DNA from 4 places in the Planococcus sp. SE5232 genome. Region 4 is predicted to be linked to each of the others. Evidence: riboswitches for the same ligand, from Rfam matches in the RefSeq annotation. Region 4 holds a riboswitch; each other region holds the start of a gene.
The links. A riboswitch is a leader RNA that binds a small molecule or an ion and turns the genes downstream of it on or off. The one in region 4 is predicted to bind S-adenosylmethionine.
Positions count from the first base shown of each region.

Region 1: another riboswitch for S-adenosylmethionine. It lies ahead of ACRC6Q_RS01835 (sulfite oxidase-like oxidoreductase); the one in region 4 lies ahead of ACRC6Q_RS13170 (bifunctional homocysteine S-methyltransferase/methylenetetrahydrofolate reductase).
Region 2: another riboswitch for S-adenosylmethionine. It lies ahead of ACRC6Q_RS03465 (methionine ABC transporter ATP-binding protein); the one in region 4 lies ahead of ACRC6Q_RS13170 (bifunctional homocysteine S-methyltransferase/methylenetetrahydrofolate reductase).
Region 3: another riboswitch for S-adenosylmethionine. It lies ahead of mtnK (S-methyl-5-thioribose kinase); the one in region 4 lies ahead of ACRC6Q_RS13170 (bifunctional homocysteine S-methyltransferase/methylenetetrahydrofolate reductase).

Region 1 is NZ_JBOGCP010000001.1:392,117-397,172, reverse strand. It holds gene ACRC6Q_RS01850 (ATP-binding cassette domain-containing protein) at 1-387, opposite strand, end outside; gene modB (molybdate ABC transporter permease subunit) at 392-1,075, opposite strand; gene modA (molybdate ABC transporter substrate-binding protein) at 1,072-1,845, opposite strand; SAM riboswitch class I at 2,072-2,183, shown strand; gene ACRC6Q_RS01835 (sulfite oxidase-like oxidoreductase) at 2,265-2,927, shown strand; gene ACRC6Q_RS01830 (hypothetical protein) at 3,137-3,418, opposite strand; gene ACRC6Q_RS01825 (hypothetical protein) at 4,030-4,278, opposite strand; gene ACRC6Q_RS01820 (phosphocarrier protein HPr) at 4,632-4,898, opposite strand; gene manA (mannose-6-phosphate isomerase, class I) at 4,994-5,056, opposite strand, start outside.
Region 2 is NZ_JBOGCP010000001.1:719,190-724,245, reverse strand. It holds gene ACRC6Q_RS03475 (O-acetylhomoserine aminocarboxypropyltransferase/cysteine synthase family protein) at 1-601, opposite strand, end outside; SAM riboswitch class I at 701-817, opposite strand; gene ACRC6Q_RS03470 (glycerol-3-phosphate acyltransferase) at 950-1,594, shown strand; SAM riboswitch class I at 1,716-1,831, shown strand; gene ACRC6Q_RS03465 (methionine ABC transporter ATP-binding protein) at 1,970-3,001, shown strand; gene ACRC6Q_RS03460 (methionine ABC transporter permease) at 2,991-3,641, shown strand; gene ACRC6Q_RS03455 (MetQ/NlpA family ABC transporter substrate-binding protein) at 3,681-4,514, shown strand; gene ACRC6Q_RS03450 (M20 family metallopeptidase) at 4,542-5,056, shown strand, end outside.
Region 3 is NZ_JBOGCP010000001.1:111,981-117,036, reverse strand. It holds gene ACRC6Q_RS00505 (sugar ABC transporter substrate-binding protein) at 1-47, opposite strand, end outside; gene mtnA (S-methyl-5-thioribose-1-phosphate isomerase) at 44-1,105, opposite strand; gene mtnK (S-methyl-5-thioribose kinase) at 1,102-2,292, opposite strand; SAM riboswitch class I at 2,368-2,521, opposite strand; SAM riboswitch class I at 2,732-2,841, shown strand; gene mtnW (2,3-diketo-5-methylthiopentyl-1-phosphate enolase) at 2,916-4,130, shown strand; gene ACRC6Q_RS00485 (2-hydroxy-3-keto-5-methylthiopentenyl-1-phosphate phosphatase) at 4,136-4,801, shown strand; gene ACRC6Q_RS00480 (methylthioribulose 1-phosphate dehydratase) at 4,798-5,056, shown strand, end outside.
Region 4 is NZ_JBOGCP010000003.1:414,486-419,541, reverse strand. It holds gene ACRC6Q_RS13190 (hypothetical protein) at 1-205, shown strand, start outside; gene ACRC6Q_RS13185 (DUF4188 domain-containing protein) at 589-1,065, opposite strand; gene ACRC6Q_RS13180 (PadR family transcriptional regulator) at 1,078-1,623, opposite strand; gene ACRC6Q_RS13175 (DUF6920 family protein) at 1,764-2,513, shown strand; SAM riboswitch class I at 2,779-2,883, shown strand; gene ACRC6Q_RS13170 (bifunctional homocysteine S-methyltransferase/methylenetetrahydrofolate reductase) at 2,956-4,815, shown strand; gene metH (methionine synthase) at 4,796-5,056, shown strand, end outside.

The DNA.
Region 1 (5,056 bases), on a different contig from region 4:
TGAAATCTGGTGCGGGTATTTGGCCAGCAGCCCGGTGATTCCAAGGATTTTTGTAAGTTCGGTAATAGGTGATGTATCCGCGACTCGCGACAGCGCATACAGAATATTCTGTTCCGCAGTCAGATGCGGGAACAGCGCGTAATCCTGAAACAAATAGCCCACTTTCCTTTTTTGGATTTTAAGCGGCTTCTGCCCTTCCCTGTAAAAATTCCGGCCGTTCAATGAAATTTCCCCTGCATCCGGATGGACAATTCCCGCCAAGCAGTTCAGCAACGTGGTTTTGCCCGAACCGGAAGACCCCACAAGTGCCAGAATTTCCTGCCCCAGTTCAAACTCCATATCCAAGTTAAAATGATCCAATTGCTTTTGAACATCCACTTTAAGCATCTGCTCACTCCCTGCCGATTCGTATTGCGTTTTTTTTGCGCCAGTAGTTGACCCAGGCGATGGCGGCGACTCCAAGCGAGGAAATGATCAGCACCCAAAACAGGGCTTTTTCCATATCGCCTGCTTCATAGGCGAAGTAAATCGCGAGCGGCACCGTTTCCGTAACGCCCGGGATGTAGCCGGCAATCATCAAAGTGGCCCCGAATTCACCGATACCCCGTGCAAACGCCAGGATTAATCCCGCCAGAATACCCGACCAGGCAAGTGGAAATGTGATGGTCCGGAAAATCCGCCATTCGGACACGCCCATCGTCCGCGCCACGTTTTCCCAACGCGGATCCACTTTTTCAAAAGCGGCCAGAACGCTTTGATACATCAGCGGCAAAGACACCACAAAAGACGCAATGGCTGCGCCGATCCAAGTAAAGACGACACGAAATCCAAACCACTGCTCCAAGAGGATGCCGAGTGGACCATTGACGCCGAATAAAACGATCAAGCCGAAGCCGATAACCGTCGGCGGCAAAACCAAAGGCAGCAGAATCAGGGCTTCCACGAAGCTTTTCCCAAAAAAATCACGCCTGTTCATCAAGCGGGCAAGCGCCAGGCTGGCCAGAAATACAAATAATGTGGAAATGACCGCGACTCTCAGCGATAACCAAAGTGGAGACAAATCATATGGCGTCATGGCGCTTTTCCATCTCCCGGCAAAAAGCCGTAGTCCTTAAAAATGGCCTGGCCTGTTGGACCCGTGACAAAATCCAGAAAAGCTGCAGCAGCCTGCTGATTCTCTGACGCGGTTACAACGGCTCCAGGGTAGACGACAGGATCTATCTGTCCGGGCAGCTCGAGCGTCGCTGTTATTTCCCGGGAAATAACGGCATCGGAAGAATAGATGATGCCAAGACCTGCATTCCCGCTTTCTACGTAAGTCACCACTTGCCTTGCGTCTTTGGAATAGATTAGACGCCCTTCAAGCGGCTGCCATAACCCTTGGCTTTCCAATGCCTGCCTTGTATACGCTCCAACCGGCACGCTGTCAGGCTCTCCAACGGCAATGGTTTCTTCTGCATCCATCACTACTTCCTCAAAATCCACCGATTCCGGGAACTCTTCCAAAGAAGCCAGAACCAGCCGATTTTCAGCAAATGGACTGATGCTTGCAGCGTCTATGAGCTGCTGCGATTCGAGCAGGTCCATATCCTTCATGCTGGCCGATAAAAACAAATCTGCAGGTGCCCCTTGCTCGATTTGGCTTCTCAGCTTGCTGGATGATCCGTAATTGAAGGATAAGTCAATATCCGGTTCCACCTGTTGAAATTCCTCTTCCATCTTTTTCATCACTTCCGTCAGGCTTGAGGCTGCCGAAACCAACAGCTCACTGTCGTTGCCAGCCGATGTATTGCTGCAGGCGCTCAGCAGGATGGCTATGCTTATAATAGTTATCATTTTTTTCATTAATAAAGACCCCTTATTCGTTTGAAATGCAGCTCACCGGTTCCGGTAAATTCTCCACGTACCTTCAGTATAACGCCAGCTGAAGAGAAGCTAAATAATTTTGCGAATAATCTTGTAAGAAACAGAGCATTTGAGTAAAATAAAGAGAAACTTCAATCAGTAAAGACTTTTTCACTCTTCACTGATGAAAGCTGAACAAATTCAACAAAAAATTAAATATGCTACATCCTTATCAAGAGAGGCAGAGGGAATGGCCCTACGACGCCCGGCAACCGCCAGTTAACGTAACTGGAATGGTGCCAAATCCAGCAGAAGCACGATGTTCTGAAAGATGAGGAAGAGAATTTCACGAGCAGATAACCACTCTTCCCTTTTTCAGCGGAAGATTTTTTTTATTTTAAGGAGTGATATCTATGAAGTTGAGCAAAGCCGAACGAATCAAAAAAACACGGGTACCCGTAGTGGATCCCGCACTGGCTGAACGCCTGCCACCTGGCCAAGTGCTGACCGAGCGCTTTCCGGTCCTGCACGAAGGCGAAGTGCCGGTCTATGATATGGCCACCTGGACCTTGAAGATCTTTGGCCAGGTCGACAAGGAAGTTACACTGCATTACGACGACTTATTGAAGTTGCCACAAACAACGATTACCCGCGACATCCACTGTGTCACACGCTGGTCCCGCTTCGATAATACATTTACAGGTGTCCGCTTTATCGATCTGATGAAAGAATTGGGCGTAACACCGAAAAGCGGTTATGTGATGCTTCATGGTGACAATGATTACACCACCAATCTTGCCCTGTCCGACCTCGACCGGGAAGATGTGCTGCTTGCCCATTCACTTGACGGCGAACCACTGACAGCCAAACACGGTTATCCGCTGCGCTTCGTGGTGCCTCATCTGTATTTCTGGAAAAGTGTCAAATGGGTCCGCGGCATCGAATTCATCGATGAAAACCAACCTGGCTTCTGGGAGCAGAACGGCTTCCACATGAACGGCGATCCGTTTCAGGAAGAGCGTTTTTCAGGTGAAGATCTGGAGATTCCAGAGGATGAATGGGAGAAAAAGGATTTTGACTGAGTCCAGTTATAGTCTTATGATTCCAGGACAACTGAACTGTCACTTTAAGAGATAATTTGCATCAACTTAAACTTTATTTTGCGTATTATTTTAAAGAACCCAGCAACCTTTTATGCGAAGGTTGTTGGGTTCTTTGAATTATATGTAGAATCTATTGCTGCTTCCGATAATCCCTCAGATGTAAACTCGTTATCTGTAAAATTCATAGCTTATTTCAAAAAATACAATAAGATGGACCCGAGAAAATTAGGCAAAGCTATCAGTAAGACAGTATTTGATAAGTTGAGTGTTTCATCTAATTTTATAATGGCCAAATTCCCGATAACAGGTGCATTAGAGCTAATGAAACCTGTTTTCAAAAAGCCCCCGATTAAGATGCCTACGAGCCCTAGTATTCCAGTCACATTCATAGCAAGTTCGATGTTATTTTGCACAACAAAGAAACTTACTATAAAAATAAAAATTAATAATCCTAAAGATAACCTTTTCATAATATTCTCCTCTTCATATAATTTGCCTGAAAAAATATACCGACCAACAGTTCTGATTTAGGATCTAGCTTATGAAATTTTCTAAAAGCAGAAATTTTTTTCAGAAGTCTCATTCCTAATGTACTAAATAAATACATTTAGTTCATCTTATTTTTTAAGTATTCCGATATCTATTAAAAACCATTATTTTTATTGAATTAATCTTTCTCAAGTATTCGCAAACGATAAATCTGAATATAACTTAATTCATATTAAGTTATATTCAGATCTAGTAATTTTATTAGACTCCCACAGAAGCTATAATGGCGATACTCCATGTAATGAACACAAATGATGTTGTGAGCCAAATTGTATTAACTATTGTTTTCTCATCCCTTTTTACCTTTTTGATTATGGCCACAAGGTTAAGGCAAAAAATAATACTCAAAACTGGGATGAGGTATATACCGATGAATAGAAAAGCACTTTCCATATAATTCACCCCTCAATTTTTTCACTTACTGCACTTTTGTTACATTCAAATACTTAATATTCTTGATACATTACACTCTTCAAATGCTTTGAATTTTAAGTTGTGTAAAGGTAGTTTTTGATTTGTTTCATCTGAGTTTTTAAGGCTCACTTATTCCCATTGCAAATAAAAGTAGAAAGGCGAATATCAATGCAATAAAATTCACTCCACTACCTAAAACCATCCATAACAATTGTTTAGATAATGCTGCAAATAACAGACCAATAACCGAAAGAGTACTTAATACTATTATAGTTAAATAAATATCTCCATCTGGTCCTCTCATTGTAAAGAATGCAACGAGACTAACAACAAACATCAGTAGAGATAACAAACCAAATTTGTTCATTTTATTCCCCCTCCAATTTATTTTTATAAGTCTACTCTACATAAATCATTAATCCAGTTTCTAATATATCACACCAAAATACCCCAATATATTCTGCTTTTTTTATTCTGTATTAAAACCAAAACCGCTTGTAAACCTATCAAGTCATTTTACAAATGTTCGCGAATTTACATACATATTTACGAACAGCTTTCAGGTAAGTGAAGGAAAAAATAAAAAACTTTAGATCCCTCTTCCCGCCTGCTGTCTCAGAAAAACAACCTCATTCAAAAAAACGAACGGAGAAAAGGAATTCTTTTTCTCCGTTCGTTTATATGCAGAACTTGTTGGAGCACCTATTTTTTAAAAATATGTCACTCAGCCAATCCCTCTTTATGCATGATTTTCTCAATTTCTTTGATGGCGTCTTCTTCATCGGATCCTTCAATGTTCACTTTAAACTCGGTGCCATAAGCAATGCCCAATGACATCACGCCTAAAATGGACTTTAGATTCACTTTTTTCTCCTGATGGACAATGTTCACTTCTGACTCGAATTTGTTTGCCAAGTTCACCAAAATCGCTGCCGGACGTGCATGAATCCCCGCTTCGTCTGTGATTGTAAATTGCTTTTCAACCATTATGATCCAACTCCTCTATCCCTTAGTTTATCTTTAACTGAATATGCCTTAAAAATAATTGTTCTATTTTGGGGACACATGCCTGCGCAGCTTCGTCATTCGTGAGTGACCAAAAGCTCCAGTTTTCCTGAGATTCCATATGTTTCAACCGTAGATGG
Region 2 (5,056 bases), on a different contig from region 4:
CCACATCTGCACCGAATTCGATCGGATTGCTGCCGTATGGAGAAGCGAATGTATTGTCGATCAATAACGGCAATCCATTCGCATGGGCGATTTCCGCTACCTTCTCAACGTCAAAGACATTCAAGCTTGGATTGCCGATAATTTCGCCAAATAACGCTTTGGTTTTATCTGTAATGGCTGCTTTAAAGTTTTCAGGGTTTGTCGCATCGACAAATATTGTCTTGATGCCATAACGCGGCAATGTGTTGGCAAATAAATTGTACGTACCGCCATAAAGATTGCTGTCCGCTACGATTTCGTCTCCAGCTTCTGCAATATTCAAAACAGAAAATGCAATAGCCGCCATTCCGGAGGATAGTGCAACCGCAGCAGTGCCGCCTTCCAATAATGCCACCCGTTGTTCAAATACATCGACTGTGGGATTCATGATGCGCGAGTAGATATTGCCGGTATCCTTCAAGCCGAACAGATCCTGCGCATGTTGTGTATCTTTAAAGACATAGGAAGTTGTTTTATAAACCGGTACCCCTCTGGATCCGGTTGTCGGATCTGGCTGTTGTCCCCCGTGCAATAATAAAGTTTCTGGTTTCATATTCGTCATTTTCCATTCCCCCTGTTTTTTATTGATCCATAACGGTCAAAGAAAGCAGCAAAAAGCCCCCTTCGCTAAGAAGAGGGCCGTAAATTACGGAGTTTCCTCCTCTCATCTGTCAGAATCAGTCGTTCGATCCTGTAGGAATTAGCACCTTTCCAGACATGTGCGTCTGTTGGTTGCCGGGCATCGCAGGGCCTATCCCTCCGCCACTCTTGATAAGAGTATTTGATTTGGTTTTTCATCTTGTTGAGAAGTATAAAAATTTCAGCGCGATTTGTCAAGTCCATTAGTCAAAAAATTTTGAAACCTCGTTCTGTTTCAAACGTTATCTTTTAAGGTAGAGGAGGAATTGGCATGTTTATCTGGATGTTGCTATTATTTATTATTTGCTATGTAATCGGCTGTTTTCATGGATCTCTTGCAGCTCAGGCTCTATCAGGGGTCAACGTCAAAAAAGAAGGTGTAAAAAATTCCGGGGCTTCCAATGCAGCCATCGTACTGGGATGGAAATATGGTTTGCTTGTCGCTTTCATCGATATTTCCAAAGGCTTTGCTGCTGTTGCAGGCTTACGCCTTTTGCTGGATTCCAGCAGTCTTTCTTCTGAAATGATCTGGACTTTGCTATTCATCGCAGGTGCCGGCGTAATTTTCGGCCATAACTTTCCGTTCTATATGAATTTCAATGGCGGCAAAGGCACGGCTTCTGTAATTGGCGTCATGCTGGCCCTCGATTGGAAACTTGGACTGGTCGGACTGCTCTTGCTCATCGGCGTTTCGCTCGCCACCGATTATTTGGTCATTGGCGTACTAGTGCTTTACGCGGTTTATTTTATGATTGCTTTCGGTCCTGCTGTTGGACCATGGCCATTGCTGACAGCCTTGGCTTTATTCGCAATGGCGGTATGGAAGCATAGCGAAAACATTATTCGAATAAAGAATGGAAGCGAGAGCAAAGTATCCTCCATCTTTAAGAAGAAGCCATCAACCCCTGTAAAGTAAAGGAGTTAAACTAATTATTGCTTTCATGTAAAAGATTGTGAAATAAATATCATAATTCTTCTTGACATTTTTGTTATTTCACCATAAAGTAAGAATCACGAATCGAATAGCATACATCACTTTCTTATCAAGAGAAACCGAGGGACAGGCCCTGAGACGTTTCGGCAGCAGATTTGTTTAACCGCAAAAACTGTGCCAACTCCTGCAAATGCCGTTAACGCATTTGGAAGATGAGAATTAGATGGTTTCAACTGGAGCCTTCTTTTTTCTTATGGATAAGAAAAAAGGGGGCTCTTTTTTGTCCATTATCTCAGGAGAATGTGAGACTCCATCGATTTGATAAGACCCATTACAGCATGAGGAGGTTCAATCACCATGATTCAATTCGAAGGCGTCGCCAAGACCTATCAATCAGGAAAACAGGAAATCCATGCCTTGAACGGCATTGAACTGACCGTCGAAACCGGCGAAATTTTTGGAGTCATCGGCTTTAGCGGAGCCGGAAAAAGTTCTTTGATCCGCACCGTGAATCTGCTCGAACGTCCTTCTGCAGGACGCGTATTGATTCAAGGAAAAGATATATCCACTTTATCCAGCAAAGAGATCCGCACCACCCGAAAAGATATCGGCATGATTTTCCAGCATTTCAACTTGCTGAATTCAAAAACGGTTTACCATAACGTCGCTATGCCGCTCTTGCTTGCTAAGACACCAAAAGCAGATATTGAAAAACAGGTAACCGACCTGCTCGACTTTGTCGGCCTTGCAGACCAGGCACAGAAATACCCCGATCAGCTGTCAGGCGGACAAAAACAACGGATCGGCATTGCCCGGGCGCTCGCTACTAACCCATCTGTTCTGCTATGCGACGAAGCGACTTCGGCACTTGATCCGCAAACGACTAAATCGATTTTGGACTTGCTTCGCAAAATCAATAAAGAATACAACATCACCATTCTGCTCATCACTCACGAAATGGGCGTCATCCGGGAAATCTGCGACAAGGTGGCTGTGCTTGAAGCAGGGAAAGTGATCGAGCAAGGCAGCGTCTTCGATATTTTCTCGAATCCGCAGCAACCAACCACCAAACGGTTTGTCCGCTCCGTCATGAACGACGAACTTCCTGATTCGCTGCTGGCACAAATTCAGGCAGCCGAAAGCGATAATGCCATCTACCGCCTCCAGTTTACCGGCACTTCCGTCGGCAAACCGTTCATGTCCCGAGTATCACGCGATTTCAAAGTTGACTTGAATGTGCTGTTCGGCAATATCACTGAGCTGCAGGGCGTCCCGTATGGCAACCTGATCGTGGAATTTTCCGGCGAGCCCAGTGAAATCGAATTGGCTTTGTCCTCCATCCGAGAAAGCGATATCCACATAGAGGAGGTCAATAATTATGTCAGTTAACTACGAACAAATCATAGAAGCTCTATGGGAAACCATTTACATGACCGGCGCAGCATTCGGCTTTTCCCTTTTGATCGGCTTTCCGCTCGGCATCCTGCTGGTGGTCACCCGCAAAGGCCATTTGCTGGAAAATGAACCGGTCTCCAAAGTGTTGAATATCGTCATCAATATTTTCCGCTCGGTTCCGTTCATCATTTTAATGGTTGCCATCATTCCATTGACCCGCCTGATTGTCGGTACGTCCATCGGAACCGCAGCCGCCATCGTTCCACTGGTCTTTTACGCCGGGCCCTACATTGCACGGCTGATTGAAAACTCCTTATTGGAAGTTGATAAAGGCGTTATCGAAGCGGCTCAGGCGATGGGCGCCACGCCGATGCAGATCATTTTCCGCTTCCTGATTCCCGAGGCTTTAAGCTCTTTGGTTCTCGCATTGACGATAGCAGTGGTCGGCTTGATCGGTGCATCCGCCATGGCAGGCGCCATCGGAGGCGGTGGGCTTGGCGACTTGGCCATCACTTACGGCTATCAGCGTTTCGATACGCTCGTCATGTTCATTACCGTAGCGATTCTTGTCGTGCTGGTGCAGGGTGTTCAATCCCTTGGAAATGTATTGTCAAGAACGGTACGGCGTAACTAAAAAATAAAAACAACATAGAAAAAACTGGAGGAATTACTCATGAAAAAACTTACAGCGACAGCATTACTTTCACTATCTGGCTTACTTTTGGCAGCCTGCGGAGACGACAGCAGTTCCGATGGCAACACGAAAGTGACACTTGGCATCAGCGGTTCCGATACAACCATCTGGGATTATATTGGCGAAAAAGCCGAAAAAGAAGGCATCGACCTCGAAATCCAAACGTTCTCTGATTATGTGGCACCAAACTTGGCGCTTGCCGAAGGCGAACTCGACTTGAATGCTTTTCAGACCATTTCTTATTTCGATGAATTTGTTACAGAGCACGACATCGATATCGTACCGATTGGTTCTACCGTCATTGCACCGATGGGCTTATATTCCGATAAATATGAATCCATCGATGAAATTCCCGAAGGTTCACAAATCGCAATGCCGAATGAAGCGACCAACATGGGGCGTGCCCTTCTATTGCTCGATGAAGCCGGACTGATCACGCTCTCTGAAGATGCCGGACTTACTGGCACAGCAGAAGACATTATCGAGAATCCAAAAAACATTGAAATTATGCCGATGGTATCCGGCCATACGCCGCGCGCTATGCCAGATGTTGCCGGTTCGGTCATCAACAACGGCGTTGCAGTGGATGCTGGCTTGAATCCGACTGATGATCCGATTGCCCGTGAAAGCGAAACAGCGAAACCTTATATCAACTTGATTGCCGCAAACGCTGAAGAGGCAGATAATGAAGCCTACCTGAAAATCGTTGAATTATATCAAGAAGAAGACACTGCTGAATTTATCATCGAACATACAAAAGGTGGTCAAATCCCTACCGTTGTGACAGTTGACGAACTGGTCGATTACCAATAAAACGAATTCAACTTAGGAGGAGTTCCAATGACATTTATCAAGGAAGCAGCCCAGTCCATTTCCCAGTCCATCGATTCCCGGAGCGAAACCTATATTGAAACAAGCCAGGCGATCCACGCAAACCCGGAAATCGGCAACCAAGAGATTTTCGCCAGTTCTTTATTGATCAAACGGCTTGAAGAAGCTGGGTTTCAGGTTGACAAAAGTGTCGCCGGCCATTACACCTCTTTTTTTGCCAGCAAAGAAAGCGCCCGTCCTGGACCGACAATTGCTTATCTTGCCGAGTATGATGCACTTCCCGGAATTGGCCATGCCTGCGGCCACAATATCATTGGAACAACCAGCGTGGCTGCGGCCATCGCATTGGCGGAAACTTTAGACTCAACAGGCGGACGCGTGGTCGTCCTGGGAACTCCTGCAGAAGAAGGAGGGCCGAATGGCAGTGCCAAAGGCAGCTTTGTTAAACATGGGTTGCTTGAAGGCATTGACGCCGCGTTGATGCTTCATCCTTCCGGAAATTCAGCTGTCACCGGACCTTCTCT
Region 3 (5,056 bases), on a different contig from region 4:
CTGATAAATAAAAGTGCGGCAAGCAGCCAAATGGATTGTTTTTTCATATTCTTTCTCCTTTTCCTGCAGATGCACCAAGCAAATCAGGGATGTTTTTTTGATAATCGGATTGAATGATGCCTTTTTCAGTGATGATTGCTGTAATGAGATGTGCCGGTGTGACATCAAATGCCGGATTAAATACTTTTGTGCCGAGTGGTGCCACCGGCTGTCCATTCATGTGGGTGATCTCTTCCGGGTTGCGCTCTTCGATCGGAATCGCAGTGCCATCTTCAATCGACAGATCGAAAGTCGATGCCGGCGCCGCTACATAAAATGGAATTTTGAATGCATTCGCCAACAAAGCCAGATTATACGTGCCGATTTTATTGGCCGTGTCGCCATTTGCAGCGATGCGGTCCGCACCGACAATAATGGCTTCCACGCCTTTCGCTCCGATGGTGTGTGCTGCCATGCTGTCGGTGATCAGCGTGACATCGACTCCCGACTGCTGCAGCTCCCATACCGTCAAACGTGCGCCTTGATAGACCGGGCGGGTTTCACAGGCGAACACTTCAAACTGCCGGCCACGCTCACTTCCCAGATGGAACGGCGCTAAAGCTGTGCCATATTTGGCGGTGGCGATCGAACCGGCGTTGCAGATCGTCATGACTTTCGTTTGCCCCTGCAGCAGTACCAGCGCATGTTCGCCGATGCTGCGGCAGGATTCTTCATCTTCCCTGTGGATCTTCACAGCTTCCGCCAACAACAGAAGCTTTGCTTGTGGCACGTTCTCCGCTTCGCTTAATTTATCTTTCAGACGGCTGAGCGCCCAACCGAGATTGACCGCAGTCGGTCTTGAGGCGTTCAAATACGCCGCGTCTTTTTCGACATATTGCTGGAAAGCTTCCAGTGAATCTGTATCGTGCCGCTGAGCCCCGATTGCCAGTCCATATGCGGCGGTGATGCCAATTGCAGGTGCTCCACGGACTTTCAATGAAAAAATAGCCTCGTACACGTCTTCCACCGTTTCAAGCGTCAAGTATTCAATACGATGCGGCAACTTCTGCTGATCCAGAATAGTCAGCTGTTGGCCGTCCCATTTGATGGATAAAGGAATGCTCATGTGTGCGCCTCCTCCAGAATTTGCAGTACATCCCCAATCGACGCTGTCTGCTGGCGCTTCAGGATTAATGCTTGTCCTGCCCGCAGCGCCTGTTTCTTAAAGTGGATTCTTTTTTCTGTATCTTCGATGCTGTCCAAGTCTTTGACATGCGCCAAGCCAATCGTCCGGCGGATCAATTCACATCCCGCAAAACCGGCTGCATCTGTCAGCACCTTCTCAAGTACGTACTCCAAATAGCCTTCTGTCTCTTTAAACGATTCGACACTCTCTGTTTTCCATAGCTCAGTGAAGCGGGAAGCGAAAACTTCCCATGTCTTTTCAATATGATCTACAATTACCTGGCGATCTCCATCCTCCCGCGTGATGGACTGGAACATGAGGTTTGCCAAGAACAAGCCGACATCGAATCCGATTGGACCGTAAAAGCCGAATTCCGGATCAATGACCTTGGTTTCCGTTTGGCTCGCAAAGATGCTGCCGGTATGAAGGTCGCCGTGCAGCAGCGCTTCCGATTCAGTCAAAAAGCTCTTCTTCAATTTCGCTACTTCCAGCTGCAGCTTACGATCGCTCCAGATCGCTTCTACCGCTGATTGGAGCTGCGGTTCGTACGCATTGGTTTCAACATCGAAAAAGGGATCTGTAAAGACGAGGTCTTCCGTGATCTTGCAGAGCTCCGGATTGGAGAATTCAGCAGCCAATCCCTTTTTCTCAAAAGGATGCAAGCCGTAATCCGATGTATGGAATAAAGTCTCCGCCAAGTATTCGCCGATATCCTGCGACAGCCTCGGGAAATTCTTTCCGTTGACCAAGCCTTCCCTTGCAATCTCCAGATGGGACAAGTCTTCCATTACCGTAATGGCCAGTTCTTCGTCCGTAGCATAGACTGCGGGTACCAATGAAGGAACGAACTCTCCGTGTTTTCTCAGGACATTGGCTTCAATGGTCGCCCGCTTCAAGGTCAGCGGCCAGCTTTCACCGATTACTTTCGCATATGGCAGCGCCTGTTTGATGATCAGCCGCTTGCCGGTTTGCGGATCTTCAATCTGAAAGACATAATTCAAGTTGCCGTCGCCAATTTCCCGGCAAGTCAATCGGGCATCGCCATCGAATGGGTGGACAACCTTCGCCAATGCGATCGCCGTCGATTCAGTTAATGCTTTATAAGTGGTTGGAACAGTAAGAGTCATCATTTATCTTCCTTTCTTCTGCAATATAAAAAGCCTCTTTCAAAAAGAAAGAGGCCAGAATAAGAGATTCCATGCCTCTTATCTTTCAGAAATTAAATTTCTGATGGAATTAGCACCGTGCCTTACAGGAAATTCATCCTGGCGCCAAAGCGCCCCGTCTCACAACGGTATTACGGTCGGTTGCTGGGCGTCATCGGGCCAAAATCCCTCTGCCAGCTCTTGATAAGAGTACTACGTGTATTACTATTAAGTTTATGAAGAGAATCCTATCACGATTCAGAATTGACTGTCAACGGATTTTTCAAATAAAAACAGTTTTTTGATAACAGAGTTGACAGACTTCTGCGCACATGAAATAATCAGAATTACTTTACTGTATTAAATCGACTTACTTATTTTGGATTGAACCTATAAAATTGTTTTACCCAATTTCATATCTTTCTTATTCAGAGCAGGTGGAGGGACAAGCCCTACGATACCCGGCAACCGGTCCAATGGTGGACACGGTGCTAATTCTTGCAGCCAGAACCGATGGCTGAGAAATAAGAAGTTGTTAACGCCCTTAACCTCTTCTTATTTGAAGAGGTTTTTTATTTTTAAAATTGCATGGGAGTGTGGAATAGATGAGCGTATTGACTGCTACTTATCAAGTATATGGAAAGCCCGGTTCCTTCGAAAAAAAAGCGGAAGGCATCGCTTTGGGTCTGACAATCGGCTCCTGGACAGACTTGCCGCTGCTTGAACAGGCACAACTGAAACACCATAAGGGACATGTTGTCTCCATCGAAGAATTCGCAGAAGACAGCCATCCATTGAAGCCGGAGCTGATAAAGGCAGAACTCGAGATTGCCTACCCGAGCATCAATTTTTCAGCCGACTTGCCTGCCATCCTGACCACGGTTTTCGGCAAACTATCCCTGGATGGTGAAGTGAAGCTACTGGATTTGGATTTCAGCCATGATTTGCTCAGCCACTTTCCCGGCCCGCGCTTCGGCATAGAAGAAATTCGCAATACACTTGGCGTAGCCGGAAGGCCGCTTCTGATGAGCATATTCAAAGGCGTCATCGGCCGCGATCTGGATTTTCTGTCTGCTCAATTGCGCGAGCAGGCTTTAGGCGGCGTAGACCTTGTCAAAGACGACGAAATTTTGTTCGACAATCCGCTGACTCCATTCGAAAGCCGCATCATAACGGGTAAAAGAGTACTGGAGAATGTCTACGAAGAAACGGGCCATCGTACCTATTATGCGGTGAACCTATCGGGCAGAACTTCCGACCTGAGAGGGAAGGCAAGAAAAGCACGAGAGCTGGGAGCGGATGCCTTATTGTTCAACGTCCACGCATACGGTCTCGATGTGCTGCAGGAATTGGCGGAAGATGATGAGATCGGTTTGCCGTTGATGGCGCATCCTGCATTCAGTGGTGCCTTCACTTCATCCGCATTTTATGGCCTAGCTGCGCCGCTCGCACTCGGGAAACTGATCCGCTATGCCGGTGCAGACTTCTCCCTCTTTCCTTCTCCTTACGGCAGTGTTGCCTTGGAGAAAACAGCTGCTCTTGCACTCGGCAAGGAACTGACCAGGGATAGCCCATTGAAACGAAGCTTCCCGGTACCTTCTGCCGGAATCCATCCAGGGCTTGTGCCTTTACTGTTGGCTGATTACGAGATTGATAGTGTCATCAATGCCGGCGGTGGAATTCATGGACATCCGGCTGGCGCAGCTGGAGGCGGCCGTGCCTTCAGACAGGCAATAGATGCGGTGCTTCAGGGAGAATCCTTACAGGATGCCGCTGGACAACACGAAGAACTACAAACGGCTCTTGAGCTATGGGGGTGAACAGATTGAACAAACCGATTATTTTTTGCGATTTTGATGGTACTGTAACGGCCAATGATAACATCATCGCTATTATGAAACAGTTTGATCCAACGGGCTGGGAACCAGTCAAAGACCGAATTCTTGACCAATCCATCTCGATACGTGAAGGTGTGGCGAAAATGTTTTCCCTGCTCCCTGTTTCGGCAAAAGATGAAATTATTTCATATGTTCTGGAACAGGCTGAAATACGGGAAGGTTTCAGCGACTTTGTCGCTTATACGAAAAAACAGGAGTTGCCTTTATACATTGTCAGTGGTGGAATCGACTTTTTCGTCTATCCGCTCCTTGAACCTTTTGGACCTTTTGACGGCATCTATTGCAACGGTGCCGACTTTTCAGAAGATGTCATCAAACTGGAATTCCCGCATGGCTGCGATGAAAAATGCAGCAGCCAGGGCTGCGGATGCTGTAAGCCATCTGTCATTCGGGACCTTTTGGATACCGGCACGAAAAGTATCGTCATTGGTGATTCCATCAGTGACTGGGAAGCCGCCAAAGAAGCCGATTTCGTCATCGCCAGGGATTTATTGGCTGAGAAATGCCAAGAAGCTGACATCGCCTACGAACCGTTTGAAACGTTCCACGAAGTCATTGCGATCGTCGATGACTATATAGGAGTGAAGTCATGACAGCATGGCGGGAAAAATGGCTGGAATTGGCGGATGTCAAAGATGAATTGGCAGTTCGCGACTGGTTTATGGGAACCAGCGGAAATCTAGCCATTAAGGTAGCAGATGAACCACTCGAATTTCTTGTCACCGCCAGCGGAAAAGACAAGAAAAAACGGACCGATGAAGACTTTTTGCTCGTCGATGCCAACGGCCAGCCGGCTGCAGAAACACCGTTGAAACCCTCGGCTGAGACTTTGCTGCATTGTGCGATTT
Region 4 (5,056 bases):
CAATAGCGATGAAGTTAACTTAATCCTGTACATAAAAGGCTTTACAGAAGAAAACGAAGATGAGTTCATCTCTGCCTCTTTTATTCTGCTGGATACCATCATCGGAGAATACAATGCAGGCATGCGCATCGGGGAAATCGAATTCGTCAGCTACAATGGCCAGCCTGATGTGCGCCCAGTAAAGGAATTGCAGGGTCTTTTTTGATGTGAAGGAGCTTCATGAAATTTGAAGTTGGGCTGGTATATTTAAGTTGAAAACCTGTCAGGAAGAATCCTTCCTGACAGGTTTTTTTAGATGAAAGAATACTTAGGTCAATTAAAGAATGAATACTCATCTACTGGATCCTGCGCTCCAGGCGGACGCTTTCCGCGGGCTCGCGCCGAACTAACTCGGACTAGCGCCCGAGTGGATTTCGGCACTTCGCTGTTCCCGCAGGAGTCGCCGCCTTGCGCTCCGGATCCTTAATTGAAGGGTTTACAAGGTTTGTAAAGACTACTTTTTTTAAAATCTAATTAGCGAGCTTCTCTTTTTGATTGAAGCCGCAAGCTCCATCTTTTGCTGGTAGTGAGTACAGGAAATAACGATGGTTATTCTTGCTTGTTCAGCCGTTTACGGGCGGAGGAATTGGCTGGAGTGATGTCTTTTTTGCCAAGGGCTTTCGCTAAACCGAATTCAGGCATATTGACGTAAATCGATTCTGATTGGCCAGGGGAGATGAGATAGGTTTCATGATAGATGCCGACAGCATCATTGTTTCTTGCTTTTTGGTTGAAAGTTTTCCAGGCAGACAGATGTTTTTGTCCTTTTGAATAGGCATTCAACTCTTCTTCTGACTGCCAATATTGAACCATAAAAGTGAGCGGCGGTTTGAAAAAACTTTCAGAAGACAGGCAGCCCAGTTCTTTGTGGATGGCCAGCTCTTTGATCATTGGGGGCATGGCTGCCATAACGGGAAGCCATTTATGCACAGCTCTCCATTTGTTGATTCGCATTCCGATGACAAAGACAACGATTCCCTCGTGGCTTTCAGCAGTGAATCTTCCGGGAAAAACGTTTGCGCTCACTATTTTTCCTCCTCAAGAACGTAATGTTCTTTTTGTTTCTTCGCACCAGTCAATAGCAGCTTGTGTCGTCCGCAATCCATAGTCCAAAGTGATCAGCCAAAAAGGAGCATCGGGCTGACCGGTCATCTGTGTGCTGATCATTTCTTGGATCCCGAGATAAGTGTTGTAGCGGTCAGTAAGCTTATCGCGATAAGCATCCAAATGGTCGAGTGTGTCTTGAACATCCAGATTCCGGCTGAAAAAAAGCTTCAGCAGCAATTCATTCTTTTCAGTCGGGAGCTGCTGAATAGGCTGTTGAATCCATTCTTTAAGAACGTATTCGCCTTCAGCGGTGATTGTGTATTCCTTTTTATCGGGCTTGCCATCCTGGGCCTGATCTTCGACGGACGCATAACCTTTTTCCACCAACAATTTCAACGTGGGATAAATTTGTCCATAACTGATTTTCCAAAAGTGAGTCAAGCTGGTATCAATCATTTGTTTAATCGAATAACCCGTGCGGCATTCCGTGGTCAAGAGTCCCAGTATGGCATATTGAGTATGGTTTTCTTTTGGCATCCACCCACCTCCAACTATCTTTTTGATACATATCTAATTGATATAAAAATACTCTTTTTTCGTTTGTTTGTCTATAAATTATCATCAATAAGATTTATTTGTTAAAAGAACAGGTATAGCAAGTAAAAGGGGTGGTCGTAATGAAGGGAAAAGGAACGCAGAAAATAGAAGCCGGCTTTGCGGCTCGGGACAAACTTACAGCGGAAATGACTGGATCACTTCCATTGGCCGTGCAGAATTGGCTTACAGCAATTGGGGCGGTCGGCCATGAAAAAATCGATTCCGTAAAGCTCAAACAATCGGGAATGATGAAATTGAAACCCGAACAGAAAAAATGGACCGCCTCCAAAGCGGAACAAATCAGCTTCACGGATCCACCTGCTTTTCGTTGGTCCGTGAAGATGAAAATGGGGAAAGGCCTGGTCGTGACGGGCAAAGACAGCTTTCAGGAAGGCAAGGCGGATATGCGCATCAAACTTGCCGGGATTCTGCCAATTTCCAGATCAGTCGACAACGAAAAGACGAATGAATCGGCTTTGCAGCGCTACTTGATGGAGCTGTCTTGGTATCCGTCCGCTGCGCTCAGTCCGTTCATTTCCTGGCAGGAAGTGGATGCGTATTGCGCAACGGCAACCATGAATTATGGCGGTCTGACCGGTTCCGCCACTTACTTCTTCGATGAGCATTACGAGCTGCTGAAAGTGGAGGCCTGGCGCTATAAAGAAAATGGAGAAGATGCGCGTCCGTTGCTGTGCACAGGGACCATCAACGAACACAAACAGGTGGGTGCATTGAAGGTGCCGGTGGACATGGAGATCAGCTGGGAGCTGGCAGAAGGAACGTTCACCTGGTATAAATTTCAGGCGCACGATTTCCAGTTCAATCCTTGAATCCATCAGTGAGAAATTCGAAATGAATATGAAAACATATTCTAGGTGAACGCAAAGAACGTGGAAATTTTCCTTTTTTATACAGATCCAGCCCGGAATTTTGAAGCCTTTTTTTAGGAGAAAAAGGTGCGGGAAGCTGTTTTTTTCGATTTATTTAAGGATTGTGAAAAAAATCACAGAAATTTCATTGTTTTTTGACAGATCGCCTTGACCTGCCCATCAGATACAGGTACCATATCTAGAATACTTAAAACAGAATAGTGAATTCTTATCAAGAGAAGTTGAGGGACTGGCCCGATGAAACTTCAGCAACCAGCCGAAAGGTCAGGTGCTAAATCCAGCAGGCAAGTCATTGTCTGGCAGATGAAAAGGAACGAGTTTGATATCGTAAAGCCTTCTTTTTCATGAAGGCTTTTTTTGTATATATAGGAGGTTGAAGAGGATGGGGTTATTAGACGAATTAAAGACCAGGATTTTGACGGCTGATGGAGCCATGGGAACCTTGCTGTATTCGTACGGCATCGAGTATTGCAACGAGGAATTGAATTTGCAGCGGCCGGAAGTGATCGAGAAGATTCACCAGGATTACATTAAAGCCGGAGCGGACATCATCCAGACCAACACGTACGGAGCGAACGCAGCCAAGCTTGCGCGCTACGGTCTGGAAGAACAGGTCGCGGATATCAATAGAGCGGCAATCGACATCGCCAAACGTGCGGCAGCACCCGGCGGCCAATTTGTATTCGGGACTATCGGGGGCATCCGCGGAATCCGCAAAAGCGATGCCACATTGCAGGAAATCATTGCGATGGTCGATCAACAGGCAAGCCATTTGCTTGCCGGAAATCCTGATGGCTTATTGCTGGAAACTTATTACGATTTCGAAGAACTCGCGGAAACGGTCAAGCACCTGAAAGGAATCACTGATACACCGCTGATTGCACAAGTTTCCATGCACGATCCGGGAATTCTGCAAAACGGCATGTCCTTGAATGACGCACTGCATCAATTGGAGACGCTCGGAGCCGATATTGTCGGCGTCAACTGCCGTCTTGGGCCGCACCATACCATTCAGGCTTTTGATGAAGTCACCTTGCCTGAAAAAGCGTTCCTGTCTGCTTATCCGAATGCCAGCCTGCTGGATGTGGAAGATGGACGGATCGTCTATGAATCGGAAGCGGATTATTTCGGACGCGCTGCTTTGTTATTGAGAGAAGAAGGTGTCCGATTGATCGGCGGCTGCTGCGGCACGACGCCGAAGCATATCGAAGCGGTGAAAAAGCATCTTGGTAATTTGCCGCCGATCGTCCATAAGGAAGTCACTGAAAGAAAACCGATTGTCATCCGTGAAGCGGAAGCACTGGAAGTTAAACCACTCCATGAAAAAGCCAAAACGGAACGGACCATCATCGTGGAATTGGATACACCGCGCCATTTGGATACCACCAAATTCCTGGAGGGCTCTGCCGCTTTGAACGATGCCGGAGTGGACGCCATAACGATGGCGGACAATTCACTGGCATCGCCGCGCATCAGCAATATGGCGATGGGATCGATCCTCAAGCATAAGCAGGATATTCGGGCACTTGCCCACATCACCTGCCGCGACCGCAACCTGATCGGTCTGCAATCGCATTTGATGGGGCTCGATGCGCTCGGAATCCATGATATACTCGCCGTGACGGGAGATCCGACCAAAGTCGGTGATTTTCCGGGAGCGACCAGCGTCTATGACGTGTCGAGCATGGAATTGATCCAGCTGATCAAAAAGCTCAATGAAGGCATTTCATTTTCCGGTAAGCCGTTGCGGAAAAAAGCCAACTTTTCGGTAGCGGCGGCATTCAATCCGAATGTCCGCGTACTGGACCGGGCAGTGGCAAGACTTGATAAGAAAATTGAAAGCGGTGCGGATTATTTCATTTCGCAGCCAGTCTATACAAAAGAGAAAATCGTAGAAATCCACGAAGCGACCAAACATCTGGAGACTCCGATCTTTATCGGGGTGATGCCGTTGACCAGCATCCGCAGTGCCGAATTCCTGCACAATGAAGTGCCGGGCATCAAACTATCGGATGATGCACTGGAACGCATGCGCGCCTGCGGGGAAGATAAAGACCGCGCTACTGCGGAAGGCATCCAGATTGCGAAAGAATTGATCGATACGGCGGCGGAGCTATTCCATGGCATCTACCTGATCACGCCGTTTGTCCGTTACGACATGACCGTGGAATTGATTCGTTATATCAGACAACTAGATCAACAGAAAGAGAGCGATGCCAGCCATGTCCAAACATCTTATTGAACAACAACTGGAAAAAAGAATATTGATCATCGACGGAGCTATGGGAACGATGATCCAAAACGCGGATCTTTCCGCTGAAGATTTTGGTGGCGATGAATTCGACGGCTGCAACGAATATTTGAATATTGTCCGTCCGGAAGTTATTGAAGAAATTCATACAGCTTATCTGGAAGCGGGAGCTGATATTCTTTGCACCAATACGTTCGGTGGAACGCCGATCGTGTTGGATGAGTATGGGATC